Regions from separate parts of the Afipia sp. GW823-FHT06G09 genome, predicted to be linked through region 2. Evidence: predicted binding sites of a transcription regulator. Region 2 holds the regulator's gene; each other region holds the start of a gene.
The links. The regulator LexA, encoded in region 2, represses DNA repair genes until DNA is damaged. The targets are predictions, from matches to a motif close to TGTTCNNNNTGTGTTCNG.
Positions count from the first base shown of each region.

Region 1 (7,057 bases), 1.3 Mb from region 2:
CATAGAGCACGTCGTTGGCCGCGTTGAGCATGCGATAGACGCCGGGCGAGGTCGGCGCGAGTTTCACCGCGCGCTCGATCGCCGCGCGTCCGATGGCGAGCGTGCCTTCCCCGGTGAATTCGGCGGAATCATCGACCGGTTCCGGAAGACGTGCTTCCTCATCTTCCTCGGCCGGGATCGAGGCCGGGTCGAGATCCTGTCCGCGCAGGCTCCGTGCGGAAGGTTCCTGCGGAAGCGCGTCCGGCACCGGCTGATCCGGTGGCTGCGTCGGGTCGGAGGTGTCGTGAATCATGGCCAGAACTTAAGGGCTGCGAGGTCATTCATCCAGCAGGGGCCCCCGCGCGGAGGAACCCGGTCCGGCTTCCGGCACGCGGGCGCCGCGGCCCGATTTGTAACACTTTCTTAAGGATGTGAATGGGGCGGCGGGCCACCTTAACGACCGCTTAACATAAAACTCTCGATAAATTTTATGCAGAAAAGACGGATTTCCGTAACCACGCGGAGCCGCTGCGCCTCGAAGGACTAACAACGGCCACGCCGACGTGCGCGTGAGGAGAGTTAAGATGAGCAAGAAGATTTTTGGCGCGATCATCGCCGCCGCAACATGCGTGAGTGCGTCCGCGCAGGCAGCAGACATGTACGGCCGCCGCCCGTATGCACAGCCCTATACGGTCGCGCAGCCGCTCGCCAACAGCTGGATCGGCCCCTATATCGGCGGCAATCTCGGCTATGGCTGGGGCGACGTGTCCAACAGCGGCGCGAAGCCATCTGGCGTGCTCGGTGGACTTCAGGCCGGTTACAACTGGCAGAACGGCGCGTGGGTGGCCGGCATCGAGGCCGACATTCAGCTCAATTCGTCGGACGATACATTCGCCGCCTGGAAATTCTCCAACCCCTGGTTCGGCACCGTGCGCGGCCGCGTGGGTTACGCGTTCAACAGCATCCTGCTTTACGGCACAGGCGGTCTCGCATTCGGCTCGCTGAAGGCACAGTTGCCGGGCGGCCTGTCGGAAACCAACACGTCAGCGGGCTGGACGGTCGGCGCTGGCGCTGAATTCGCGATCAATCAGAACTGGTCCGCCAAGGTCGAGTATCTCTATGTCGATCTGAGCGAGAAGAACTTCCTGATGACCGGTGTGTCGAACGGTTACCAGTTCAGCACGGTCCGTGTCGGCGTCAACTACCGCTTCTGATCGAAACCGCGTATCCGCGATCCATCATCCCGGGCCTTGCGCCCGGGATTTTTGTTTCGGCCATGACGTCCTGCAATATCAGGGCGAAATCACGAGATTGACCGCCTTCGGTCCCTTGCCCTTCTTGTCGGGCTCGACTTCAAACGTAATACGCTGTCCTTCGATCAGATCCTTCAAGCCCGCGCGCTCGACCGCAGTGATGTGCACGAACACATCGCGTCCGCCGTCGTCCGGTTTGATGAAACCGTATCCACGTTCAGCATTGAAGAACTTGACGACACCTATCATGGCCATCGGGAACCCCTCCCCGCATTGCACCTCCGGCGCGCAACGCGCGTCGGTCAGGCCCGGCATTCACTGCCGGAAAGCGGCGGCCTTGAAGAGCGCCTCCCAAAAACCGGAAACGCCCGGGGCCTCTCGTCATTCCGCCGCGGCCATTCGCGGGCGCGGAACGTAAAAGCCGACCTTCACGCCCGTAGCATAATACGGTTCCCGGCAAATTGGCCATGCCGCATTTGGGTTAATCGTGCGAACGAAATCACGGCATCTGACAGTCGCTGCGCGTGCAGTGCATCAGGCGCGTATCGTCTCGATCCGAAAGCGGCCCGCACCGCCGAGGCCCAGCGGCTTCTCGAGTTCGTGCAGGATCGACCTCAACTCCGCGGCGAGAGTCCATGGCGGATTGACGATCAGCAGGCCGGCGGACACAAGTCCCGAGTCCGGCGTCTGCGGTGCGACGCTGAATTCGACACGAAGACATCGCGCGTCGCTGCTGCCAGTGTTCGCCACGCGCGCCACATGTTCCGCCAGTGAGTCGGTCGCGCGGCGCTCTTTCACCGGATACCAGAGCATGTAGATGCCGGTCGGCCATTTGGCATACGCCGCACTGAAGCCGTCCGCCAGCCGCTTGAACTCGTCGCGGCTCTCGAACGGCGGATCGATCAGCACCAACCCGCGCCGCTCCTTCGGCGGCACGAACGCGGGCAATCCGGTCCAGCCGTCGAGATCGACCACGCGCGCCTGCTCGTCGCGGCGCAATGCGGAGATCAATTGCTTGCGTGCATTCGGCTCCAGTTCGCAGGCGACCAGACTGTCCTGCGGCCGCAGCAACGCGCGCGCGATCAGCGGCGATCCCGGATAGGCGGTGAGATCGCGCTGCGGATTGAACGCGCGGACGATGTCGAGATACGGCGCGACCAGCGTCATCACCGGTTCGGACAGACGCGCCTGCATCAGCCGCGCAATGCCGGTGCGCCACTCGCCGCCGCGCTCGGCCTCAGTGCTTGTCAGATCGTAAAGCCCCGCGCCGGCATGGGTGTCGATCACGCGAAATGCGGCGGGCTTTTCATGCAGATAGGTGAGGATGCGCGCCAGCACGATGTGCTTGATGACATCGGCGAAATTTCCGGCGTGGAATGCGTGACGGTAGTTCATGCGCGACAGTTACGACATCGCGCGATGAAAGTAACCTGTGCTTATCCCCCGCGCACCGGCGGCATCACCACCTTGTCGCGACGGCAGGACCGGCGGTCGATTTCCTCGCAGGCGCGGAACTGCAAATCCTTGCTCATGCAGATGCGCACTTCGTTGAGGCGCTTGCTGTCGCATTGCACGGCAATCGCCGAACTCGACAGGCCGGGATTGGCCTTGATGAAGGCGTCTTCGACGTCGCCGGGGCTGACCAGTTTGGTGTCGGACAATTCGAGATAGTCGGCGGGAATCTTCACCGCCGCGCGGGCCTTGCGGATGGTCTCGAAATAGGCGCGCGCCCCCAGCCCCGAACAGGTGCCGTGCTTGTCCCATTCGTTGTAGATCAGTCCCGGCGCCGGCATCAGATCGAGCATCGAGGTCATGACATTGCGATCGAGCCTCGGCGACGGCCGCTGGCAGTAATTCGGAAAGCCGCGATCATATTGCGGCCACAGCCCGTGCACGACAAAGGAAAACGGCCGTCCGGCGCACTGGGCCTGGATGCCACGTCCGGAATTGCCGCGCTCATGCGCGGCCTGACAGAACGACGGCGACCACGATAGCGAGAGCACATAGAAATCGAATTCACCGGGGGCGTTCTGGCGCTTGTCCTGCGCCGCCGCCGAGCCCGCGATCACGCCGGCGATCGCAAGGCCGAGCAGCGGAGCGATCAGGCGGCGGAGTGAAGGAAAGAAATCAGCGCGGAAAAAACCTAATGAAACACCCGTGGCCGACGAAACGGACCTGAAACCGGACATGGCAACGCCCCCTACTCTCACCGCATCCTCCGGCCAGCACCGGATTTTTACGTGCGGATGACCCTGCTCAAAGCCTAGTCAGGCCACAGGAACATTTCAAGAACAAAATCGCCTCGTCCACCGCGACGCGGACGAGGCGCTCCGATGATAATGGGATGATTCGCGAAGCTTACGGGCGCGCCGCCTTGCAGGAAGGGTTGTAGGCCCAGTTGCGGTCGAGACCGACCACACACCATTCGACGCCCGAGTCGAATCCGGCGAAGCCGCCGTCCTCGATGATCGAGTAGTGCACCTGACGCGCGCGACCGTCGTTCAGCATGGCGCTGGCGGTGCAGAAGCGGCGTGGAATGCTGTCATTTGCCCAGGCCCGGAAAGCAACCTCGTGGACGTTGGCGAAGCCAGTGATTTCAAGGGCGGAATTCCAGAACTTGCCCTCTTTTTCAGCGAACTGCTGGGTAATGGTGCCCAGCGCCTCGTTGCAGGGACGCATGTTCCCATCATAGCGCGGGCCGGACAGCCAGAAATTCCGCTCCAGCACATTGGCTGCCTCGGCGGCCGGGCTGAGCGCCATCAGGCCAGCCACGGTGCCAAGCGCCACGGCGAGAGTCAGTTTGCGAAGGGTCGAGAAAAGGTCGCGCATGGGAGCGGTCCACCGGAATCCGGGATGATGTTGTGCCGGAAGGTGCCGCGAAGCCACCAGCCGGTCAAGTGCAGCGCGGCAACACTTGGCCGCCAACCCCCGCCGAACCGCACGGCATTCTTTCCATGACAGCCCGACCACCTTATGGTGCGGACGAGATTCCATGGGAGACGACGATGCGGATAACAGGCAAGGCGATTCTGGCGACGGTCTTCGGAGCGCTCATGAGCGCGCAAGCCAGCGCCGCCTGGTTCGACATCGACACGGTGCCGCCCTTCAAGGGCAACGACACCGGCGGCATCATCGCCTATTCGCTCTACAAGGAAGGCGCGGACGTCAAGGCGATGGCCCTCAATCACTGCGCCAGCTACGGCAAGTCGGTGAAGCTGACCGGCGTCGACGCCCAGTACGGCGGCTACATTTCCTTCTCCTGCGTCTGGGTCCATCCGGGTCATCTCAACCGGCCGCTGCGCGTCGGCTACTAGGGCTCCATCAGGGAGACATCCATGATGCGAATGCTTCCGCTCTTTCGCATCATGGCACTGGCGATTTGCGGCAGCGGTCTTGCCGCCGTTCCGGCGTTCGCCGACCCGGTCGAAATGCCGAGCCGCAAGCCGGGACTCTGGGAACTGAAGCTGGACAAGGCCGGTGCCCAGACCATGCAACAATGCACCGACGCCACCACCGAAAAAGAGATGGCGGCGACCTTCGGGGCGATGGCGAAGGAAATGTGCTCCGGGCAGGACATGAAGAAGACCGCGACCGGCCTGGTCGTCGAGTCGACCTGCAAGATCGGCAACATGACGTCCGTCTCGCACACCGAGTTCAGCGGCGACTTCAACTCGGCCTACACGGTGACCACCACATCGAAGAACAGCGGTGGCCCGGCGGGCATGCCTGCCGAAACCACCAATGTGCTCGAAGCGAAATGGATCGGTGCCTGCAAGCCGGACCAGAAGCCCGGCGACATCCTGATGCCCGGCGGCGTGAAGATGAATATCAAGGACATGAAGGCGATGCGGCCGAAGCAGTGATTGCGTAAGGCCTTCTCTAAGCGCGTCGTCCCCGCGAAAGCGGGGACCCATACTCCCCGTCGTCGAATTTTATAAGAGACGCCGCCGTCTGCATCTCATCGGATGGCTCGGTGGTTATGGATACCCGCTTTCGCGGGGATGACGACCGAGGGTGTGTGGATTTCGTTACTTCCCGATCTTCCAGGGATCGTACTTTTCTTTCGAATCCGGAACGTTCTTCATCGCGGCCTTGGCGGCGGCTTCTTCGCGGGCCATGCGCTTCTGCGGATCCTCGCCCTTGGTCTGGGACCCTCCGCTCGTGTCGGGACGGCCCCTGCCCTGCGCATGGGCCTGCCCCGCAAACAACACAGCGGCTGCAACAGCAATCAGGACGAGGCGCATCGGATATCTCCGTAGGAGGCTGGCGGCCGGAAACTAGCTCCGTTCATGGGCCGAGAACAATCAGAAATGCTCAAGATCCGGCGCGGCGCCTGTCAGACGACGCCGAACCGCTTTTCAAAAGCCGCGACATTGATCGCGCCGCGCCGATGCGTCCCATCGCCGATCTTGCGGTCGCCATCCCAGGCCTCGACATCGAACAGCACACTCTTTGGATCGATCTGCCGGACACGTGACGTGACGCGCACGGTGCGTCCGATCGGCGTTGCGGCGAGGTGGCGGACATTCACCTCCATGCCGACGCTGACATGGCCTTCCGGCAGCAGGCGCGCGATGGAGGCGGTGCAGGCCTCCTCCATGTGCAGGATCATGACGGGAGTCGCATAGACCGGCGGCATGGTCGCCAGGAAATGCTGCACGGTCATGTCGTGCGTCACCGTGACGATCCTCTCACCGGGAATGCCGACGGTGACTTTCTCAAGCGTGCTCATGCAAACGTCCTGAATCCGAAGTTCGCTTCGGGCTATTTTGCCGCCGCCTTGCGCTCAAGGAACGTCTTGCCGCCCTTCATCTTGTGGGTCAGCGGCGCCTCGTTGATCTGCACCGTCACGACCTCCGCATCGACGCCGAGGTTCTTCACCAGCGCCTGGGTGATGTCCAGCATCATGCCCTTCTTCTGCTCGTCGGTCCGTCCGGCGGCCATGTTCACGATTACCTCAGGCATGCTCGTTTCCCTTTTTTCTTTGCGACAGAAATTGTCAGACGTGAAACTTCAATCCATCGACGATCTTGTCAACCACCTTGCGCTCGGCACGGAACGCCAGCCCGACCAGATTGAGATCGGCGCGGATGACGGCCTGCACCGCCGCCCGGTTGGCGGCGTCATGGGTGGTCTTGAACATGTCCTCGGTATAGACGGCGGGCTTCACGTCGCGCGCCAGGGCGCGTTCGAGCGCACGCGACAGCGCCGGCCGGTCCGCGCCGTAGATCAGGATCGGCTGACCGATCAGCGCATGATAGTTCGTGCCGGACTTGTCTTCGTAAGGCGCGCCGACACATTCGGGAAACGCCGCCGCGATGCCGCTGGCGAGGAAGGCCGCGACGTTCAGCTTCTGCCATGTTTCGAGATCGGTGCGGATGACAAGGGCAACCTTGGTGTCGAACTGCATGCGCGACCGTTACTGTTCTTATTTTTCGTTGGCCCAGGGCACATTGTGGCGCTCGAGAATTTCGCGAACCTTTCCGACCAGTTCGCTTTCCTTGCAGGCGATCTGGGCCTGCGTCTGCTTCTGCAGATAGTCGTCGCGATTGCCGGTATCTCCAGCAAGCTCCGCGCCGATGATCAGATCCTTGATCTGAACCTCGCCCTTCGCTTTCTCGTCGCCCCCCTGAATGACCACACACGGGGAGTTGCGCCGGTCGGCATACTTGAACTGGACGCCGAGGTTGTTCTTCGGATTACCGAGATACATTTCCGCGCGAATACCCGCGCCGCGCAGCGTCGCGACGAATGTCTGGTATTGCGCGATCTCGTTGCGATCCATCACCACAACGACGACCGGGCCGAATTCCGGTGTGGTGTCG
Region 1 is NZ_JBXAHF010000001.1:1,393,852-1,400,908, forward strand. Features, by position in the region: gene uvrC (excinuclease ABC subunit UvrC) at 1-292, opposite strand, end outside; gene AC1Q67_RS06890 (outer membrane protein) at 564-1,193, shown strand; gene AC1Q67_RS06895 (cold-shock protein) at 1,272-1,487, opposite strand; gene AC1Q67_RS06900 (23S rRNA (adenine(2030)-N(6))-methyltransferase RlmJ) at 1,767-2,627, opposite strand; gene AC1Q67_RS06905 (ribonuclease T2 family protein) at 2,669-3,421, opposite strand; gene AC1Q67_RS06910 (hypothetical protein) at 3,591-4,061, opposite strand; gene AC1Q67_RS06915 (hypothetical protein) at 4,238-4,546, shown strand; gene AC1Q67_RS06920 (DUF3617 domain-containing protein) at 4,568-5,095, shown strand; gene AC1Q67_RS06925 (hypothetical protein) at 5,261-5,476, opposite strand; gene AC1Q67_RS06930 (thioesterase family protein) at 5,569-5,964, opposite strand; gene AC1Q67_RS06935 (tautomerase family protein) at 5,997-6,197, opposite strand; gene AC1Q67_RS06940 (DUF2000 family protein) at 6,232-6,642, opposite strand; partial or broken gene hisS (histidine--tRNA ligase) at 6,795-7,057, opposite strand, start outside.
Region 1: the regulator LexA is predicted to act here: its motif matches at 3,509-3,526, upstream of AC1Q67_RS06905 (ribonuclease T2 family protein).

Region 2 (7,057 bases):
CGCGGCCGCGTCTTTCCCCTTGTGGTGATTCTGGCCGCGTTATCAGCAGGATTTGCCGCAGCTACTCTGAAGACCGCGCGCGTCGCTCACGGTGTTCTCGCGCGTCCGATGTTCTCGGTGGCGCTGAAGGGGTTCGTTGAGACCCGTGACGAGCGCGAGCGCACGGACCGCTTCGTGCTGCGCGTCGAAGAGATGGACTCGCCGCGCGGCGGGATCAAGCTCGAACGCGTGCGGCTGTCGGTCAAAAAGGGGACAGCGCCGGCCGTCGGCAGCTTTGTCGAACTGAAGGCGCGATTGCTGCCGCCGCTCTCGCCGCTGCGTCCGGGAAGCTACGACTTCGGACGCGACATGTACTTCCAGGGCATCGGTGCGTCTGGCTTCGCGATGGGGGCGATCAAGACGGTTGATGCCCCACGCAGCGGCGGCGCATATCTGCGCTACGCTGCTACGATGCAGGGCATGCGCGACGCCATCGATGCGCGCATTCGCGGTGTGCTCAGTGGCGACAACCGCGCCATCGCGACGGCGCTGCTGACCGGGCGGCGTGACGCGATTTCCGCGCCGGTCAACGACGCGATGTTTGTTTCGGGACTCGGCCATGTGCTGTCGATCTCGGGCTATCACATGGCGGTGGTGGCGGGCGTGGTGTTTTTCGCGGTGCGCGCGCTGCTTGCGCTGTTTCCAGCACTCACTGTGACGTTCCCGATCAAGAAATGGTCGGCAGTTGCCGCGCTGATTGCCGCAGCATTTTATCTGCTGCTATCGGGCGCGGAGGTCGCCACCCAACGCTCGTTCTTCATGACGGCGGTGGTGCTGATCGCGGTGATGGTGGATCGCCGCGCGATTACGTTCCGTACGCTGGCGGTTGCGGCGATGATCGTGCTCTTGATCGCGCCGGAAGCACTCGTGCATCCGAGTTTCCAGATGTCGTTCGCGGCGACGCTGGGACTCGTGGCGTTGATCCAGATCGGCATGCCGAACCTGTTCGCATCGCCCGACAATTCGCAGGTTGCGCGTGCGGCGCTCTGGGGAGGGCGCGAGATCACGATGCTGGCGCTGGCGTCGCTGGTGGCCGGGTTCGCGACCATGCCGTACGCGGCGTTTCATTTTCATCGCGTGACGCCTTACGGCGTGTTGGCCAATCTCGCGGCGATGCCGGTGGTCTCGATACTGGTGATGCCCGCAGGGCTGCTCGGGTTGCTGGCGATGCCGTTCGGCTTCGACGGCGTGTTCTGGCGGCTAATGGATGTCGGCATCGGATGGATGGTGGCGGTGTCGCAATGGGTGGCAGCGCTGCCTGGCGCCATCGGCCAGATCGCGTCATTCGGTGCCGGCCCGCTGGCCGTGATGAGTGCGGGGATCATTGTACTCGGTCTGCTGCGGACGCCGCTGCGTTGGGCGGGTGCAGGGCTCATCGCATTCGCAACGGTCTGGGCACTGACGGCGCCGCAGCCGGATATTCTTGTGGCGGGAGACGGCCACACCGTTGCGGTGCGAGGGAAGGACGGCAGACTGCGCCTGATGCGCACCGGAAAGGACGTCTTCCTGTCGCGCGAGTGGCTCGCGGCCGACGCCGACATGCGCAAGGCTACCGATGTATCGCTCAGCGATGGCGTCTCGTGCGACACGTCCGGATGTGTGGTGCAGACAGCGGACGGCTCGACAGTTGCGCTGACACTGAAACCGGAAGCATTCGGGGACGACTGCGTGCGGGCCGCTGTGATCGTGACACTGCGTCAGCCGCCCGCCGACTGTGCGGCCATGGTGCTGGATCAGGAAATGCTGCGCAGGCGCGGCACACTCGCTCTGCGCAAAACCGCTGACGGCTACGCGATCAGCGCCAACCGCCGCGGGGTGGGCCGTCCATGGGCGCCCGCGACCCGCGATGATGGAGCAGATACACCCGCCGTACCGGCAAATCGCCCGGTGCAGCCTGTCGATGCTACGCCGGCGGAGAGCGATCTCCAGCCGGACGATTGATCTCGAGTCGAACTCAGTACTTGCGGACCAGGCCGATCAGCTTGCCCTGAATCCGCACGCGGTTGGGCGGCAGGATTCGGACTTCGTACGCTGCGTTGGCAGGCTCCAGGGCGATGGACGCACCGCGCCGCCGGAAGCGCTTCAGGGTGGCTTCTTCCTCGTCGATCAGCGCCACCACGATGTCGCCGGTGTCGGCGGTCTCGTTGCGCTGGATCAGCACGGTGTCGCCATCGAGAATACCAGCCTCCATCATGGAGTCGCCGCGCACTTCGAGGGCGTAGTGTTCGCCGGACCCGAGCATGTCGGGCGGCACGCTGATGGTGTGGCTGCGGGTCTGCAGCGCCTCGATTGGTGTACCGGCCGCGATCCGGCCCATGACCGGTACGGCGACAGGGAAGCTTGCATCTTCGTCGGGGCCGAGCGACGGCGCCGAGCGAACCTTGCCCAGGTTGCCCTCGATGACGCTGGGCGTGAAGCCGCGGCGTGCGCCGCCGGGGCTGGCACTCGTTTCGGGAAGCTTGATGACCTCTATGGCGCGGGCTCGGTTGGCGAGCCGCCGGATAAAGCCGCGCTCCTCGAGAGCAGTGATGAGCCGGTGGATACCGGACTTCGACCGCAGGTCCAGCGCATCCTTCATCTCATCGAAGGAGGGCGGAACACCAGCTTCCTTGAGCCGCTCGTTGATGAAGCGCAGAAGCTCATACTGTTTGCGTGTCAGCATCTGAATTGGTCCCCGATCCCAAGGATCTCAAGAATTCCCGTGTCTGATCCGAAGCTGCGCCTCTCTGGATCCCCACTGCGAAACAATGAAAAGGGACACTCAGGAGTTGCGAGTCACTCGAAACAAATCATGAACGAACACTATCTGTTCCATATGTGTTCCGCAACCCCTTAATTTCACGTCAACGCGCCGACAGCTTCTGCCGAAGCGCGCGCGTAGCGGCCCGGGGACTGCCCCACATGCCGGCTGAAGGCAGTGCTGAAGGTGCTTGCCGAGCCGTAGCCGACCCGCTCGGCGACTTCGCCAAGCCCGATGTCCTGACGGCGGAGCAGATCCTTGGCGACGGCCATGCGCCAGGCGAGCAGATACTCCATCGGCGGCAGACCCACGGTCCGCGTGAAGCGCTCGAAGAATGCCGAGCGCGACAGCGCGGCTTTCCCGGCCAGTTGCGCCATCGTCCACGGCCGCGCGAGATGACCGTGCATCTGCTGCATCGCCGGAGCGAGCCGCGGATCGGCCAGTCCGCGAAGCAGTCCGGGCGGCGCGCCATCAGCCGGCGCCAATCGAAGTGCTTCAATCAGGAGCACCTCCACGAGGCGCGTGAGCACGAGATCGCGGCCGGGTCTCTGCGCGCGCGATTCCTCTCCGACGAGTTGCACCAGCACGGAGAGCCGCTCGACCCCGCGCACGTGGATCAATCCCGGCAGCAGCGATACGAGCAGGGATGCGTTGGGGGAGTCGAAAACGAAATAGCCGCCAAGTAAACGTACATCCGGCCGCCCGCCGCGGGTGCCGTGGCGGACTTCGCCCACCGGGGAAAGCATCACCTTCGGGTCGATGCGTTCGGGCCGCACCGGCTCGAAACCGGACATGGTGAATCCAGGTGTCGCGGGCAGAAGCACGAAGTCGCCGGCTTCCAGCGTCAGGGCCGGGTGACCGTCGACCGCGAGGCGGCAGCTTCCCTCAAGTACGGCGCAGAAGCTGGGCTGGCCGAAGTCCGAATAGCGCACGCCCCAGCGTCCGGCACCGCTGATGCGTTTGGAGAACACCGTGCGCGGCTGAAGCAGGGCGATGACTTCGGAGAGGGGATCGGTCACATCCGGACGCTCGCAAAGGAAATATGGACTTTCCATTGTAGATCGTCCGGACAGCGTCCGCCATAGCAACCGTACCAAAATCATCGGGAAAGTGATCATGAAGACTATTCTTATTACGGGATGCTCGTCCGGCTATGGCCTCGAAACCGCCCGGCACTTTGATGCACAGGGCTGGAAGGTGATCGCCACCATGCGGACGCCGCGCGAAGACATATTGCCTCGCAACGATACGCTCCGCGTGTTGCCGCTCGACGTGACCAGACCGGAAAGCATTGCGGCTGTCATCGCAGCGAGCGGTCCCATCGACGTGCTGGTCAACAATGCCGGCATCGGACTTTTCGGCGCGTTCGAGGCGACGCCGATGACAACGGTGCGCGAGGTGTTCGAGACCAACACGTTCGGCATGATGGCGATGACGCAGGCGGTGCTGCCGCAGTTCCGCGCGCGAAAGTCGGGCGTGGTGGTGAACGTGACCTCGAGCGCCACGCTGGCGCCGATGCCGCTGGTCGCGGCGTACACCGCGAGCAAGACCGCCATCGAGGGATTTACCGGCTCGCTGGCGCATGAACTCGCCGCGTTCAGGGTGGGCGTAAAACTGGTCGAACCCGGTTATGGGCCGACCACGCGCTTCAGCAGCAATTCGGGAAACCGGATGGAGGGGTTGATCCCGCAAGCCTACGCGCCCTTTGCGCAGCAGGTCTTTGCCGCGTTCACGCAGCCGGCCGCGGTCACGACAGAATCCGATGTGGCGGAAGCGGTCTGGCGTGCCGCCAACGATGCGACCGGGCAACTGCGCTTTCCGGCGGGTGCCGACGCCGTGGCGCTGGCTCAGGCGAGATAGACAGCACAGCCGCCGGTTTGCGATGGATCGTGGATCGGCGCAGGTGGCTTTTTCTACGCGGGAAGCCGCAGGATCGTGCAGGGCGAGCCGGCGGCGGCTGCCGGAGCGAACGGCGGCCGGACGATCAGCGCATTCGCCTCGACCAGTTTTGCCACCAGCGAACTGTCCTGCGCGCCCACCGAGGTCGCGACGGGCACCCCGTCGCGGCCGGGCGCGACACGCGCGCGCAGATAGTCCTGCCGCTTGTCGTTCTCGGGCAGTTCGTGTCCCAGCACCGCATGTTCAAGCGGATGATCGACGCGCGTTCGCCCGGAGAGCGAACGGATCAGCGGCACCAGAAACAGGAAAGCGCAGACGTAGGACGACACCGGGTTGCCGGGTAGACCGAGCACGCGCATCGCTCCGAGCCGTCCGTTCATCATCGGCTTGCCGGGCCGCAGCGCGATTTTCCAGAAGGCCATGTCGAAGCCTTCGGCTGTCAGCGCGGCCTGAACCAGGTCGTGATCGCCGACCGAGGCGCCGCCGGTGGTGATGAGAATGTCCGCGCCGAGATCGCGCGCACGCTTGATTCCGTTCGAGGTTGAATCGAGCGTGTCGCGTGCGATGCCGAGATCAATCGGTTCGGCACCTTCGTTGCGCACGAGCGCGCTCAGCGCAAAGAAATTGCTGTAGACGATCTGTCCCGGGGCGGGTGTTGTGCCCGGCGCGACCAGCTCATCGCCGGTGGCAAGGATCGCGACCTTGGGACGGCGATGGACCGGCAAACGCGGATGGTTCATCCCCGCCGCCAGCGCGAGGGCGCGGTCGTTGAGCAGAGAACCGCGCGGCAACAGCACGTCGCCTTCGCGAAAATCGATGCCGGCGGGACGGATGTTCTTTCCCGCCGCGATGGCTTCGTTGACGATGACAAACTCGCCGTCGCGCGTGGTGTCTTCCTGAATGACCACGGCATCCACGCCACCGGGAATGACGCCACCGGTGAAGATCCGCGCCGCCTGTCCCGCACCGATCGTCTGATTGAAGGGCCGGCCTGCGGCGACTTCGCCGATTACCTTCAGCCGCGCGCCGGTCACTGCGTCGATGGCGCGTACCGCGTATCCATCCATTGCCGACATGGCGGCGGGGGGCTGGGTGCGAAGCGCCGCGACGTCGCGGGAGAGTGTGCGATGAAACGCTTCGCCGAGCGCAACCGTTTCTTCGGGAAGGGCGCTGGCGTCCTTGAGAACGGCGGCATAGGCCTCGGCGACCGGCATCAGCGCCATGGTGCAATCCTTAATCGTCTGCCAGATAATGGCCAGACTTGCCGCCCTTTTTCTCGACCAGACGGACGGCCTCGATCTGAATGCCGCGCTCCACAGCCTTCACCATGTCATAGATGGTGAGGCACGCGACCGACACCGCGGTCAGCGCTTCCATTTCGACGCCGGTCGGGCCCTTGACCTTCACGGTCGCGCGCACGCGGCAGCCGGGCAATTTGGTGTCGGGCGTGATGTCGAGCGTTACCTTCGACAGCGCCAATGGATGACAGAGCGGAATGAGGTCGCAGGTGCGCTTTGCCGCCATGATGCCGGCGACGCGCGCGGTGCCGAGCACGTCGCCCTTGCTGGCATTGCCCTTCACGATCAGATCGAGCGTCTTGCGGGTCATGATGACATGACCTTCGGCCACGGCCACACGCTCGGTGTCCGGCTTGGCGGAGACGTCCACCATGCGCGCTTCACCCTTGGCGTCGATATGGGTGAGGGCGGCGCCTACCTTCTTCTTTGATGTCTTTTTGGCCACGGCTCAGCGCGTCCCGGTGGCGCGTTGTGCATCGCTGCGGGCAAGCAACGTACGCGTCGCAGCCGTCACGTCGGCCTGGCGCATCAGGCTTTCGCCGACGAGGAACGTGTTCATGCCCACACCCGCAAGCCGTGCAAGATCGTCAGGCGCGAAGATGCCGCTTTCGCCGACGCTGATGCGATCCTTCGGGATCAGCGGTGCAAGCTCTTCGCTGGTCGCAAGCGTGACCTCGAATGTCCGCAGATTGCGGTTGTTCACGCCGAGCAGCGGCGATTTCAGCTTCAACGCGCGGTCGAGTTCCTCACGATTGTGCACCTCGAGCAGCACGTCCATGCCGTGGGCGAAGGCGGCATCCTCGATGTCCTTTGCTGCCGCGTCGTCGAGCGCCGCCATGATGATCAGGATACAGTCGGCGCCGTGCGTCCGGGCTTCGGTCACCTGATAGGTGTCGTACATGAAGTCCTTGCGCAGCACCGGGAGGGAAACGGCTGCACGCGCGGCGACCATGAATGCGAGCGAGCCCTGGAACGAGGGCGTATCGGTCAGCACCGAAAGACACGCCGCTCCACCGGCTTCATAAGCTTTGGCGAGAAGAGGCGGATCGAAGTCGGCGCGAATGAGTCCCTTCGACGGCGA
Region 2 is NZ_JBXAHF010000001.1:73,958-81,014, reverse strand. Features, by position in the region: gene AC1Q67_RS00400 (ComEC/Rec2 family competence protein) at 1-1,980, shown strand, start outside; gene lexA (transcriptional repressor LexA) at 1,994-2,701, opposite strand; gene AC1Q67_RS00390 (AraC family transcriptional regulator) at 2,878-3,798, opposite strand; gene AC1Q67_RS00385 (SDR family oxidoreductase) at 3,896-4,639, shown strand; gene AC1Q67_RS00380 (molybdopterin molybdotransferase MoeA) at 4,693-5,901, opposite strand; gene moaC (cyclic pyranopterin monophosphate synthase MoaC) at 5,912-6,421, opposite strand; gene trpC (indole-3-glycerol phosphate synthase TrpC) at 6,425-7,057, opposite strand, start outside.

Region 3 (7,057 bases), on a different contig from region 2:
CAACCGTCGATGGCCAGACCACGGCGCACTACATCACCGACCTGTTGCAGGAGGCCAACGTCAAAGTCACGCGGCTGGCGCACGGCGTGCCGGTCGGCGGGGAGCTTGATTATCTCGACGAAGGAACGCTGTCGGCCGCCATGCGGCAGCGGACACTGTTCTGAAACTCAATGGAAAACCGCATGATCTCCCGTCTGTCCGTGAATGCCCCGGCAAAATTAATCGCTGGCTGCACGGCCGTATGCCTTGCAGTTCTCACATCGTCCGGCGCGATGGCGCAGCAGAAAGCCAAGCCGATCAACACCGGTGAGGTCCTGTCCGGCGAACTGACCGCGATGCGTTCGGGACCGAAGAAGAAGCGCGTCATCACGTACCAGCTCACCAGCGAGCCGCGCCGGCTGCCGCCGCCGTCGGGCATGTGCAATCTGGAGACTGGTCCCGAAACATTTCAGATCGTGACCAACAGCGATGCAGAAGCTGCGGCGCTGAAGCCCTTTATCGGTAAAAGCATTGCGCTCAAGGCCAACGAGATTGCCTGTGCGCAGGCCGCCGGGCAGCTCAGCGATGCCATTGTCACAAAGTGGAGCGTCGTGACCAAGCATTGACGCGCTTGACGGTGTTTGGAAACCAGCCCTAGTCTGCTGATTTTAGACATCAGTTTTGGGGCGGGTCATGTCATTGCAGCGAAACCTGTTTGCTTCCTTTTTTCTTGCTGTCTTCTTTCTGGCGGCGCCTGCTGTTGTGCAGTCCGCCTGCGCGCAGGTGCAGGTCGCGGTGATCGGCGACAGCAACGTTTACGGCAAGGGCATCTCGCCCTCGGAGAATTACCCGAGCCAGCTTCAGGCCGCGCTCAATGCCCGGGGTCTGAATGTGAGCGTCAGCAATGGCGGCATTAATGGCGACACCAGTTCGGGCCTTGCGGGACGACTGGATTCAGCGGTGCCGTCAGGCACGCGCGTTGTGGTGATCTGGATCGGCATCAACGATATCAAGCGCGGCGTCAGCATGGCGGAAGTTCAGGCCAACGTCGCCGGTATCGTCAGCCGCCTGCGGGCGAAGGGGATCGACACCTATGTGATCCGGCCGCCGGTTTACAACGTGGCGGATCACAAGAACCCTGCGCTCATTGTCGGCGGCGGGGATGGGCATTTCAATGCGGCGGGCTACAGAAAGATGGTCGGCAAGACCATCGGGCCGGTTGCGGCGCTGGTCTCAAAGGCCGCGAAGAAGAAGGCCGCCTGAGCATTACGCCGCGATGGCTTCGCGCCGTGCCAGCGTCTTGAAGTGCCCGCGCCGCTGTAGCCACGCCAGCAGGATCAAGCTCGGCACCGCGACCAGCACGCTGAGCACGAAGAACGCCGGCCAGCCGGTGGCCTGCGCGACATAGCCCGCGCCCGCGGAGAGATAGGTTCTGCCGATGGCGGCGAAGGCGGTGAGCAGTGCGTACTGGGTCGCGGTGTGCAGCGGACTCTGACACAGCGATGACAGATAGGCGACGAAGATCACTGTGCCGATGGCGCCGGTAAAGTTCTCGACCGTGATCGCCAGCGCCAGCGCCCATTGATTGTGTCCGACAAAGGCCAGCCAGGCGAAGGCGAGATTCGAAATCGCCTGCAGCACGCCGCCGATCCACAGACACGCTTCCAGCGACCATGCGCGCGCGAGAAAGCCTCCGGCAAAGCCGCCGACCAGTGTCGCGGCAAGCCCGACGCCCTTGACGATGGCGGCATAATCGTTGCGCGTGAATCCAAGATCGATCACGAACGGCGCGGTCATGGTGCCGGAAAATGAATCCGTGAACTTGTAGAGGATCACGAAGGCGAGCACCGCCCAGACGTCCTTGCGGGTCAGGAATTCGGTAAATGCGCCGACGGCGGCGCTGACGACGCGGGAGATCGCGTTCTCACCGGAGGTTGCTGCTTCGGCGCGGCGCGACTGTTCGGGTTCGGTGGCGACAAGCGCCGCGATCATCCCGATCAGCACCATCGCGGCCATTGCGATGTAGCCCCACATCCACGCGATCGGCTTGGTCAGGCCGGTGCCTTCGAATGCACTGACCAGAAACAGCGCGCCGGCAGTGGAGATCAGCATGCCGACGCGGTAGGCGGCGACGTACGAAGCCATGCCGGCGGCCTGCTCGCTCTCCGGCAGGCTTTCGACGCGAAAGGCATCGACCACGATATCCTGCGTTGCCGACGCGGCCGCGACAAGCAGCGCACCGAGCGCAACATAGAATGGCGAGCGCGCCGGATCGGTCACCGCCAGCAGCAGGATCGCTCCGATCAAAAGCAGTTGCGCGAACACCAGCCAGCCGCGCCGCCGCCCGAGCAGGCGCGTCAGCAGCGGCACATGCAGCGCGTCCACCAGTGGCGCCCAGAGAAATTTCAGCGTGTAGGGCGTGCCGACCAAAGCGAACAGGCCGATGGTGCCGAGATCGACGCCGGACTCCCGCATCCACACCAGAAGCGTGGAGCCGGACAGTGCCAGCGGCAGTCCCGACGAGAAGCCGAGGAACAGCACGATCAGCACGCGCTTCTGCAGATAGACTGCAAATGCCTCGCGCCACGAGGCGCGGGGAGCTGAGACTGGTTCGGCGCTATCGGGTGCTGTCATGCGATGGTGTTAGCAGATTCTTGGCCGATCACCCCACCCGGCTGACCTGGTCAGCCACCCTCCCCATCGAGGGGAGGGATAGGAGGTGTGGCGAGCACAAAGTCTTTCTTCTCCCTCCCCCGTGGGGAGGGTCGGCGCGAAGCGCCGGGGTGGGGTAAGTCCCGATTGCGACGATTATTCGCCCGCCTGCAATTTGCGGAGCGGGTGGGCCGGGAACAGATCGCTGCCGCCGGTCACGATGCGCGCGTCGGCGGGCTCGCTGCTCTTGCTGAAATCCAGTTCCTCGATGCGGCCGGCGCGCTTCTCGATCTTCTCCGCCGAAATCAGGATCTGGCGGACGTCTTCATTTACGTTGCCGAAATCTTTCTGCAGCTTGAGCACGCGGTCGCGCAGACGGCCGAGATCGTCCGACATGTGCATCACTTCGGTGCGGATCTGGTCGGCGGCATCGCGCATCCGCGCGTCTTTCAGGATCTGCTGCATCACCTGGATCGCCAGCATCAAAAGCGAGGGCGACACCAGCACGATCCGCGCCCGGTAGGCCTTCTGGATCACATCGTCGAAGCCATCGTGGATTTCAGCGTAGACCGATTCCGAGGGCACGAACATCAGCGCCGTATCCTGCGTCTCGCCGGGAATGAGATACTTCTCGGCGATGTCGTTGACGTGCTTCATCACGTCCTGCCGCAGCCGCTGGGTGGCGACTTTCTTTTCCTCGTCGCTGCGCGCATCGCGGAGCGCGGTGAAGGCTTCCAGCGGAAATTTTGCATCGACGCACAGCGGGCGCTGATCGGGCAGGAAAATCACGCAGTCCGGGCGGGTCCGGTTCGAGAGCGTGTGCTGAAAGGCATAGGAGTCTTTCGGCATACCGTCCTGCACGATGGCTTCCATCCGCGCCTGACCGAACGCGCCGCGTGACTGCTTGTTGGCGAGCACGTCGCGCAGGGTCGTCACCTGAGAGGTGAGGTCGGTGAGATTCTTGTGCGCATTGTCGATGATGCCGAGGCGCTCGTGCAGCACCCGCAAGGAGTCCATGGTGTTGCGCGTGGTCTGTTCCATGGACTGGCCGACGCGATGCGTCACCGAATCCAGCCGCTCGTTGACGGCGCGGGCCATCTCCGCCTGGCGTCCCACCAGCGCTTGCCCCATTTCATGGACCCGGCCGGTGGATTCGCTCTGCATGCGCAGGACCTCCGCGAGCCGCTCTTCAAGCTCGTCGGCGCGCACTGCCTGCGCCATGGCCGCCTCAGCACCCTTGCGGCCGGAGCGCGCGATGACGATGGCGATGGTCAGCAGCAGCAGCAGCGCAAGCACGCCGAATGCGATGAGGGCATCGCCTACGCGAACCGGCAGATCGCCGGCCATGAAAAGAATCTCGTTCATGCCCCCTTTGTAACCCGATTCGGTGCTCGACGCGAACGAATAGGGAACATTTTATGGTTAATAACGTCTTGTTTTTTATGGTTAATCGTCGGTTAACGGCATTTGCCTCCAGCCAAGCGCCTGACCCCACAACGGGTTTGACCGCGGCTGGCGCTCCCATTACATCGCGCCCATGGCCAATCGCGACATCATCATCCTTCCCGACAAGCAACTGCGGCTGATCTCCAAGCCGGTTGAAAAGATCACGCCCGAGATCCGGGCGCTGGCCGACGACATGTTCCAGACCATGTATGACGCGCCCGGCATCGGCCTGGCCGCGATCCAGGTCGCCGTGCCGCTGCGCCTGATCACCATGGACCTCTCCAAGAAGGAGGGGGAAAAGGAACCGCGCGTCTTCATCAATCCGGAAATTCTGGCGTCGTCCGACGAGATGTCCGTTTACGAGGAAGGCTGCCTGTCGATCCCCGAATACTATGAGGAGGTCGAGCGGCCGGCGCGGGTGCGGGTGCGCTTCATGGATATCGAAGGCGTGATGCGCGAGGAAGATGCGGAGGGACTTTACGCCACCTGCATCCAGCACGAGATCGATCACCTCAACGGTGTGCTGTTCGTGGACTATCTCTCCAAGCTCAAGCGCGACCGCGTGATGAAGAAGTTCACCAAGGCCGCTAAGCTCGCGGCGAAATAAGCCGGAGCTTCTCATGCCGCTTCGTCTGATTTTCATGGGCACGCCGGATTTCGCGGTGCCGACGCTGCTGGCGCTGGCGGACCACGGCCATGAGATTGCGGCGGTCTATACGCGCGCGCCGAAGCCGGCTGGCCGCGGCATGAAGCTGCAGGCGACACCGGTGGAGCAGGCTGCGCGGCAACTCGGCATTCCGGTGCTGACGCCGAAAACGCTGCGGACGCCGGAAGCGGAGGCAGAATTCCGTTCGCACAATGCCGATGCCGCTGTTGTCGTGGCTTACGGCATGATCCTGCCGCAGAACATTCTGGATGCCGTGCCGCTCGGCTGTTTCAATCTGCACGGGTCGTTGCTGCCGCGCTGGCGCGGCGCCGCGCCGATCCAGCGCGCGATCATGACCGGCGATGCCGAGTCCGGCGTGATGGTCATGAGGATGGACGCTGGGCTCGACACCGGTGACGTGGCGATGGCGGAGCGGCTGCCGATCACTGACGCCATGACCGCGCAGGATTTGCACGATGCGCTTGCGCCTCTCGGAGCGGATTTGATGGTGCGGGCGATGGGCGGACTGTCGCGCGGTGGCCTGCAATTCACGAAGCAGAGCGAAGAGGGCGTCACCTACGCCGCCAAAATCGACAAGGCTGAGGCGCGGATCGACTGGACCAAATCAGCGCGCGAGGTGCTGCGGCATATTCATGGCTTGTCGCCGTTTCCCGGTGCGTGGTTCGAGATTGCCGTCGACGGCGAGCCGGTGCGCATCAAGGTGCTGCGGTGCGAGCTGGCCAAGGGCTCCGGTGCGCCGGGCGATGTGCTCGACGATCGCCTGACCATTGCCTGCGGCGCCGGCGCGATCCGTATTCTGGACTTGCAGCGCGCCGGCAAGCCACCGATGAAGGCCGAGGCCTTTCTCAACGGCACGCCCCTCAAGCCTCCGGCGCGCGTGAACTGATGCCCCGCTACAAGCTCCTCATTGAATATGACGGCGCTCCCTTCTGGGGGTGGCAGTATCAGGACAAGGGCCCCTCGGTGCAGGGCGCGCTGGAAGATGCCGTGAAGGCGATGACCGGTCAGGATGTGCGGGTCAACGGCGCAGGCCGCACTGATGCCGGTGTCCATGCGCTCGGGCAGGTGGCGCATATCGATCTGGCAAAGGACTACAGGGCCGATCGCGTGCGCGATGCGCTGAACGCCCATCTGCGCCCGCATCCGATCGGCGTGCTGTCGGCGGAGATCGTACCGGAAACTTTCGATGCGCGGTTCTCGGCGACCAAGCGGCACTACATCTACCGCATCGTCAATCACCGGGCGAACCTCGCGCTGAAAGCAGGGCACGCGTGGCGCGTGCCGCGGCCGCTCGATGTCGCGGCGATGCAGGAAGCCGCGCAGGTACTGGTCGGCAAGCACGACTTCACGACATTCCGCGACACCGAATGTCAGGCGAAGTCGCCGGAGAAGACGCTGGACGCACTCGATGTGACGCGTGACGGCGATGACGTGAATATCAAGACCTCGGCGCGCTCGTTCCTGCACAGCCAGGTGCGTTCAATGGTCGGCTCGCTGGTCTGGGTGGGGCATGGGCGCTGGACGGCACAGGATTTACGTAATGCGCTCGAGGCGCGCGACCGCACGGCCTGCGGCCCTGTTGCGCCGCCGGACGGACTCTATCTGGTGCGGGTGGAGTATTAGCTCGGTAAATCGTCATTGCGAGGAGCGAAGCGACGAAGCAATCCACTCTTTGTCGGCACATCTGAGAAGATGAATTGCTTCGCTTCGCTCGCAATGACGGTACGAAGCGACTATTGCGCTATATCTTTCATCACATCCCAGAACAGATCTTCGCCACCGGCGACATTCTCGTTCCAGTGATCCGCGGCGTTCTCATCGGCGGCGTCGGTGATGAACTTGAACGCCCGCCACGGCACGTTGTGGCGCTGGCAGACATGGGCAATCGCGAACAGTTCCATGTCGACGATGTCGATGTTGTTCTCGACCAGCCACGGATCGACGGAGGTCACGAAGCTGTCGCCGGTGCCGCAGACGACGCTGCCGTGGCCCGACGACAGCCGGTCCATCTCCGGCGCGAACGGCGTGCGCCCGCGCGGCGCCAGCGGCATCGCCGCCATGTCGCGCTGAACCGTGTGCGCGACTTCCACAAGCCCGTTATGGATATGCGCGATCTTGCCGGCGGTACCGTAATTGACGATCAGCTTCGGTTGTAACGCCATCACCGCCAGCGTCGCGATGCTCGCCGCATTGACCTTGCCGACGCCGGTGTAGATCACCTCGACACCTTCCGGCGCGCGCGCCTTGTTCAGTTCGGTATCGATGGCGGTAAGAACAACGATATGTCCGCTCATGTCCGGGTCATTCATGCGA
Region 3 is NZ_JBXAHF010000002.1:152,662-159,718, reverse strand. Features, by position in the region: gene recR (recombination mediator RecR) at 1-164, shown strand, start outside; gene AC1Q67_RS08390 (hypothetical protein) at 183-605, shown strand; gene AC1Q67_RS08385 (GDSL-type esterase/lipase family protein) at 673-1,242, shown strand; gene AC1Q67_RS08380 (AmpG family muropeptide MFS transporter) at 1,246-2,613, opposite strand; gene AC1Q67_RS08375 (DNA recombination protein RmuC) at 2,788-3,996, opposite strand; gene def (peptide deformylase) at 4,169-4,684, shown strand; gene fmt (methionyl-tRNA formyltransferase) at 4,698-5,630, shown strand; gene truA (tRNA pseudouridine(38-40) synthase TruA) at 5,630-6,367, shown strand; gene AC1Q67_RS08355 (phosphorylase family protein) at 6,478-7,038, opposite strand; gene dapE (succinyl-diaminopimelate desuccinylase) at 7,050-7,057, opposite strand, start outside.
Region 3: the regulator LexA is predicted to act here: its motif matches at 4,028-4,045, upstream of AC1Q67_RS08375 (DNA recombination protein RmuC).

Region 4 (7,057 bases), on a different contig from region 2:
GCCGATCGAGGAAGAAACCGGCGTGGCTTATCGCTCGACAGTGCCGGGGAAGATGCACGCCTGCGGTCACGACGGTCACACCGCGATGCTGCTCGGCGCGGCGCGCTATCTTGCGGAGACGCGGAATTTCGCCGGCGATGCCGTGATGATTTTCCAGCCGGCCGAAGAAGGCGGGGCGGGCGCCGAGGCGATGATCAAGGACGGCCTGATGGACCGTTTCAAGATCGAGCAGGTCTACGGCATGCATAACTCGCCGGGCATGCCGATCGGCACGTTTGCCACGCGCGTTGGACCTGCGATGGCGGCGACCGATCACATCAACATTCATATCGAGGGCCTTGGCGGCCATGCCGCGCGCCCGCACAAGAGCATCGACTCGGTGCTGGTCGGCGCGCAGCTCATTACCGCCCTGCAGTCGATCGTGTCCCGGAGCGTCGATCCCCTGGATGCTGCGGTGATTTCGATTTGCGAGTTCCACGCGGGCAACGCCCGCAACGTGATTCCGCAGACCGCGGAACTGTTCGGCACGGCACGAACGCTGACGCCCGAGGTGCGGGATCTGATCGAACAGCGGGTACGGGAAGTTGTGAACGGGGTGGCGCAGCTCTCGGGCGCGAAGATCACGCTGGATTACGAGCGCAGTTATCCGGTGCTGGTCAATCATCCTGCTGAAACGGGTATTGCCGCCCGCGTCGCGGCCGACGTCGCAGGCGAGGGCAATGTCAGTTCCGAGATACCGCCGGTGATGGGGGCGGAGGACTTCGCCTATATGCTGGAAGCGCGTCCGGGCGCCTTTATCTTTATCGGTAACGGCGACAGCGCGGGGCTGCATCATCCGGCCTACAATTTTAACGACGACGCCATCGTCTATGGCTCGTCCTACTGGATCAAGCTGGTCGAAAGCCAGCTCGCAGGCTGACGACGAGTCGCTACCGGACGGTGCATCCTGTTCGGAACCATGATCATCACATCGCGTTGAGAGGCGGGAACGATCCCGTCAAACATGCGGAGTGGGACAATGGCAGCGAGGAAATCGGCGAAGAAGTCAGCCAAAAAATCGGTCAGGAAATCAGCGAAGAAATCCGCACCGAAGCGGATGGCCGCAAAGCGAGCTGTGCCGAACGATAAGGATCTCAACGATCTGTTTCATGACACGCTCAAGGACATCTACTTCGCGGAGAAGCAGATTTTAAAGGCATTGCCGAAGATGGCCAAGGCAGCTCAGTCGGCAGACCTGAGCGCCGCATTCAAGAAACATCATGGCGAAACCGAAGGCCAGGTCGATCGCCTCGAGCAGGTGTTCAAGCTGATCGACAAGCCCGCGAAGGCCAAAACCTGTGATGCGATCATGGGAATCCTCGACGAGGGCAAGGAGATCATGGACGAATACAAAGGCACCGAAGCGCTCGATGCCGGATTGCTGGCAGCCGCGCAGGCAGTGGAACATTATGAAATGTCGCGTTACGGCACGCTCAAAGCCTGGGCTACCCAGCTTGGCATGAACGAAGCCGTGAAATTGTTGGACGAAACGCTCCAGCAGGAACGTAAGACTGATAAGGACCTCACGGCGCTCGCTGAAGGTGCTGTGAATTCCGAAGCGCTTGCTGCGTGATCTATTTTTCCCTCTCTCCGCTTGCGGGGAGAGGGGTTTACGCCGCCTTCAGCTTGTGTAGGAACGAGGCTGCAAGCTTCAGGTCTTTCACGAAGTTGGCATACTCGCGCGCTTTGGCGTCTTCGTCAGGCAGCCGCAGCAGATAGGACGGGTGAACTGTGACCAGCACCTTCCTCTCGGCTCCGGCTTCATTGAGATCAATCAGGCGTCCGCGATTCTTGCCGATCGGCGTCATTTTGCCGAACACGCTTTGCGCGGCCGTTGCGCCCATCGCGACCACCAGGGCAGGTTTAATCGACGCGAGTTCGCGCTCGTACCATGGCCGGCAGGCTTTGATTTCAGGTGTATTCGGTTTCTGATGCAGGCGGATTTTTCCGCGCGGCACGAATTTGAAATGTTTCACCGCGTTGGTGACATACACCTTGTCCCTGTCGAGTCCGGCTTCCTCCAGTGCGCGGTTGAGGACCTGTCCGGCGGGGCCGACGAACGGCTTGCCGGCAAGGTCTTCTTTGTCGCCGGGTTGTTCGCCGACCAGCATGATTGGCGCATTTTCCGAGCCTTCGCCGAACACGGTCTGGGTCGCATCCTTCCAGAGATGACAGGCACGGCAACTGGCGGCTTCGGCGCGGATTGTAGCGAGGCTGCCGGGCTTTGTATGGACCGATGGTGATTTCATCGGTTTATCCCTCCGTTGCTGCGATGCGCGCGGCACTGAAGCCTCGCTGTCGATCATGGCCTGCGTCATGAGTCCGGCTTTTGCAATTAACGTATCAATCAGCGGGGCCTCGGGAAGGTTCCGCCAGTATTTCTTAGGCATTTCCGCTTGCATGGCTTTGATCTTGAGCCGTGCGGGATTGAAGATGTTTGCGTAGTAGGTGCGCCAGATGTCTTCGAGCGGATCACTGGAGGGCGCGTCTGATTTCACCGCGCCAGGTGTGAAGATCGTCTTGCACCCGTCCCAGTGCGCGCAGCGATCCGGTGTGAGAATCGACCACGCCATATCGGCGAAACGGCGCTCGAAGAATGGTGCAGCCAGTTCCACGATATGATGGTTGGGCTCGAACCATGCGACGAAGCGAAAATCGTTGCCCCGGCCGAATTCGCGAAACCGGACGAAGGCATGCATCTTGTGCTCGTCGCGGCGAACCTCTTTCGCAAGGGACTGCACCCGGACAACATCGGCATCGGTTGCCGCACCCATCAGGCGCGGGTGCGTCCGCAATCGCCAAAGCAGGCCATACAGCAACGCAAAGCGCTCCGGATTACGATTGAGGATCGCGGTTTTTGCGAGTTGCACGAAAGCAGCGGGCACGTTGAATGACTGTTCCGTATCGAAGACGGGGATCGCGGAAGGCGCGAACAGGCCCGCGTCTCCCCCTGCCACGGTCCATGTCACATCGTTCGGCGCGATGCCGTTCGATGCGAGGGTCCGCGCAGCATTGCGCCACCCGTCGAAGTCCGTTTCGTTGTCGAGGCTGATGACGTGCAATCTAAAATCCGAATCCCATTTGCGTTGCCGGCGGACGGAACAATTGCAGCAGACGGTTGCTGTCGAGGAGTTGCGCTGGCGGCTTGTGGTCAGGAAGAACGATAAAGGGCAGCACCTTGTTCCGAGGAACGCGCAGGCGTGCGAGATCGGCGCTGCACAGGTTGGTGACGCGGCGCGCGGAAATAATGCGATCAACGGTTTTCACGCCGAAGCCGGGAACACGCAGCAAATCCTCGCGGCTGGCGCGATTGACGTCGAGCGGAAAGCGTTCGCGATGGCGTAAAGCCCACGCAAGTTTCGGGTCGATGTCGAGAGGCAGCATGCCGCCTTCGAGCGGATCGGTGATCTCGCCGAGATCGAACCCGTAAAACCGCAGCAGCCAGTCGGCCTGATACAGCCGATGCTCGCGTATCAGCGGCGGCGCCTGCAAGGGAAGGCTGCGGCTGGCATCGGGAATTGGACTGAATGCCGAATAATAGACGCGCTTGAGTTTATAGGAGCCGTAGAGATTGGCGCTGGTTTCCAGAATGGTTTGATCGTTCGAGGTATCAGCGCCCACGATCATCTGTGTGCTTTGACCAGCGGGCGCGAAGCGCGGCGCTCGTTTGTCCTTCTTTGTTTCTTGCGCTTCATCGAGCCTGAGCCGGAGCCGGCCCATGGTTCGCCGGATGGCGCGTACGTCTTTTTCCGGCGCGAGTTTCGAGAGACTGCTCTCCGTCGGCACTTCGATGTTGATGCTGAGGCGGTCGGCATATTTCCCGGCCTCGGCGATCAGCGCGTCATCGGCTTCAGGGATTGTCTTCAGGTGGATGTAGCCGCGGAAATGATGATCTTCGCGCAGGCTGCGCGCGACGCGGACCACCTGCTCCATGGTGTAGTTCGGACTGCGAATGATGCCTGAGGAGAGAAACAGTCCTTCGATATAATTGCGCCGGTAGAAATCGAGTGTCAGCTTGACGGCTTCCTCCACGGTGAAGCGCGCGCGCTGAACATTCGAGGACGCGCGGTTGATGCAATAGAGGCAATCGTAGTTGCAGGCGTTGGTCAGCAGGATTTTCAGCAGCGAAATGCAGCGGCCATCCGGCGCATAGGAATGGCAGATGCCCATACCGGCATCGGTCGAGCCCATGCTCTTGCCGTTGCGGCTGTCGCGCGTTTCCGTCCCGCTGGAAGCGCAGGAAGCATCGTATTTGGCAGCGTCCGCCAGGATCTCGAGTTTGCGCTGAACGTCCATGGATCAAATCTCATTGTTTTCGTTAAAGAAAGAGGCCGTCCCAAAGTCCGGTTGACTCTCCGTTCGCTCTTAGCTTTATATTAGAACATATCATGAACAAGTAAGTCCGTCATTCGTTCAGTCACTTCGGACGGCGGGCCAGAAATTCCAGGAGCGGCGCATGACCGGCGCACGCATGAACACGCTTGCGTCCCTGCGGGGGACCATCGGCCGCCTTGAGGGCGAGGCCGGTGGGCTTGTGCGCGTGGCGATGGGCCATACGGGCGCCGATGCCGTGTTGCAGGGCGGGCTGGTGCGCGGCGCATTGCATGAGGTGTTCGCCGAGGGTGGGCGCCATGGCGCGGCGGCGACGGGTTTTATCGCAGGTCTTGCGCATCGTCTGGCCGGGCGGCGGCCGCTGGTGTTGGTCCGGCAGGACTTCATGGAACGTGAATCCGGCGCGCTGTCGCTGAGCGGCCTCAATGAACTCGGGCTCGATCCGCGTCTGCTGGTGACAGTGCGGGCCGCAGATGCCGAGACGGCACTGCGCGCGGCGAGCGATGCGATCGCCTGCGATGCGCTCGGCGCGGTGGTGCTGGATGTCTGGGGCGAGGTGCGTGCGCTCGATCTGGTCGCGAGCCGCAGGCTCACGCTGGCCGCGCGTGCCTCGAATGTCACGTGCCTTGTGCTGCGCACGGCCGCCACACCGTCCGCCAGCACGGCGGAAACGCGATGGGTGGTGCGTGCTGCACCGTCATCACCTGCGACGGAAGCGTGGGGCGCGCCGACGCTGGACGCACGGCTTGTTCGCAATCGTCACGGCGAGACCGGACAATGGATCATGGAGTGGAAATGCGATGAAGGCCTCTTCCGTGAATCGGCGGCGCATTCTCAGCCTGTGGCTGCCGCGCCTGCCGACCGATCGATTGAAGCGCCAGCTTTCGGGGCAAGACGCCGCGCCGGATGATGCGCGCCCGTGTGTCGTCGTCTCCAGGCTGAACAACGCGCTGCAAATTACGGCGCTGAACGACGCAGCCGTGACATCCGGCCTTGAAGCCGGACTGCCGCTGGCGAATGCGCGCGCGGTTTGTCCCGATGTGCAGGTGTTCGACGCGGATGAGGCCGCGGATGCAAATCTGCTGGAAGCCATCGCCGACTGGTGTGACCGCTTCACGCCGCTGGTCGCGCTCGATCCGCCTCATGGGTTGCTGCTCGATATCAGCGGTTGCGCGCATCTGTTCGGGGGCGAGGCCGCGATGTTGCGCAGCGTTTGCGCATCGCTGGCCCGGCAAGGCTTTATCGTGAACGCGGCGATTGCCGGCACGCCCGTTTGTGCACGTACCGTGGCGCGGGCGGCGCGAAGCTGTATCGTGCCCGATGGAGAGGAGGCGCGTGCCGTCAATCCACTCCCGGTGTTCGCGCTCGGCGCTGACGATGCGATCACGCGAGGCTTGCGCCGCGCCGGCCTGAAAACGATCGGCGATGTCGCGGCGCGCGCGCCGCATGAACTTGCCGCACGCTTCGGCGCGGCATTCGTGAATTTGTTGCAGCAGGCGTTGGGGCAGGCCGATGCGCCGATTTCGCCCCGCAAGCCGCTGCCGGATTTCATGGTGGAGAAGCGCTTCGCCGAACCGGTCGCGACCGGAAACGTGATCGCGGCAATCCTTTCGGGTCTGGCGCAAATGCTGGTCGCCGCCATGGACAAGCAGGGCAAGGGTGCGCGGCGGCTGGAGGCGAGTTTCTTTCGCACCGACGGCGCGGTGCGCACGATCACGGTGGAGACCGGACAGCCGGTCACCAGGGTCAATGTCGTCGATCGTCTGTTTCGCGAACGGCTCGATGCGCTGGCCGATCCGCTCGATCCCGGCTTCGGGTTCGATCTGATCCGGTTATCAGCCAGCCGCGTCGAGATCGTGGTGCAGGAGCAGCGCGATTTCGATACCCGAACCCGTGACAATGACGAGGTGGTGGCGCTGGTCGACCGCATTGCCGCACGCATCGGCGGCAAGCGTGTCGTGGTGCATCTGCCGCAGGACACGCACATTCCCGAGCGCGCAGCAATCGCCGCGCCTGCGCAGCAATATCTCGCCGCCGCCGCAATTGCAGACTGGCCCGCGCGTGTCGAAGCCGAGCCGCCGCTGCGCCCGCTGCGGCTGTTCGAGAGGCCGGAAGAAATCAAGGTGACTGCTGCCGCAGTTCCTGACGGACCTCCACCCCGGTTTACATGGCGGCGCGCGACCCATGCCGTGGTGCGGGTAGAGGGACCCGAGCGCATCGCCATGGAATGGTGGAGACACAAGGATGAAGCGCTGACGCGTGATTATTTCCGTGTCGAGGATGCGGAGGGGATGCGCTTCTGGATTTACCGCGATGGCCTCTACAACGAACCTGTATCTGAAAAGGACGAACCCGTTCCTCCCAAATGGTTCGTGCATGGGCTGTTCGCATGAAAGCCACCGACTATGCGGAAATCGGAATCACGACGAATTTCTCGTTCCTGCGCGGCGGTTCGCAGCCGCAGGAATATGTGCATCAGGCCAGCGGTTTTCTTCTGCCGGTCATTGGAATTGCTGACCGCAACACATTGGCCGGCGTGGTGCGCGCTTACAAGGAACTCGAGAATCCCGATGTCAAATTCAAGCCCAGGCTGCTGATCGGATCGCGCCTCGTCTTCATGGATGGGACGCCGGATATTCTGGTCTATCCGCGCGACCGCGCCGCCTACGGCCGGCTGTGCCAGTCG
Region 4 is NZ_JBXAHF010000004.1:76,101-83,157, forward strand. Features, by position in the region: gene AC1Q67_RS17195 (M20 aminoacylase family protein) at 1-919, shown strand, start outside; gene AC1Q67_RS17200 (YciE/YciF ferroxidase family protein) at 1,097-1,612, shown strand; gene AC1Q67_RS17205 (UdgX family uracil-DNA binding protein) at 1,650-3,101, opposite strand; gene AC1Q67_RS17210 (putative DNA modification/repair radical SAM protein) at 3,103-4,335, opposite strand; gene AC1Q67_RS17215 (ImuA family protein) at 4,496-5,281, shown strand; gene AC1Q67_RS17220 (Y-family DNA polymerase) at 5,172-6,764, shown strand; gene AC1Q67_RS17225 (error-prone DNA polymerase) at 6,761-7,057, shown strand, end outside.
Region 4: the regulator LexA is predicted to act here: its motif matches at 4,417-4,434, upstream of AC1Q67_RS17215 (ImuA family protein).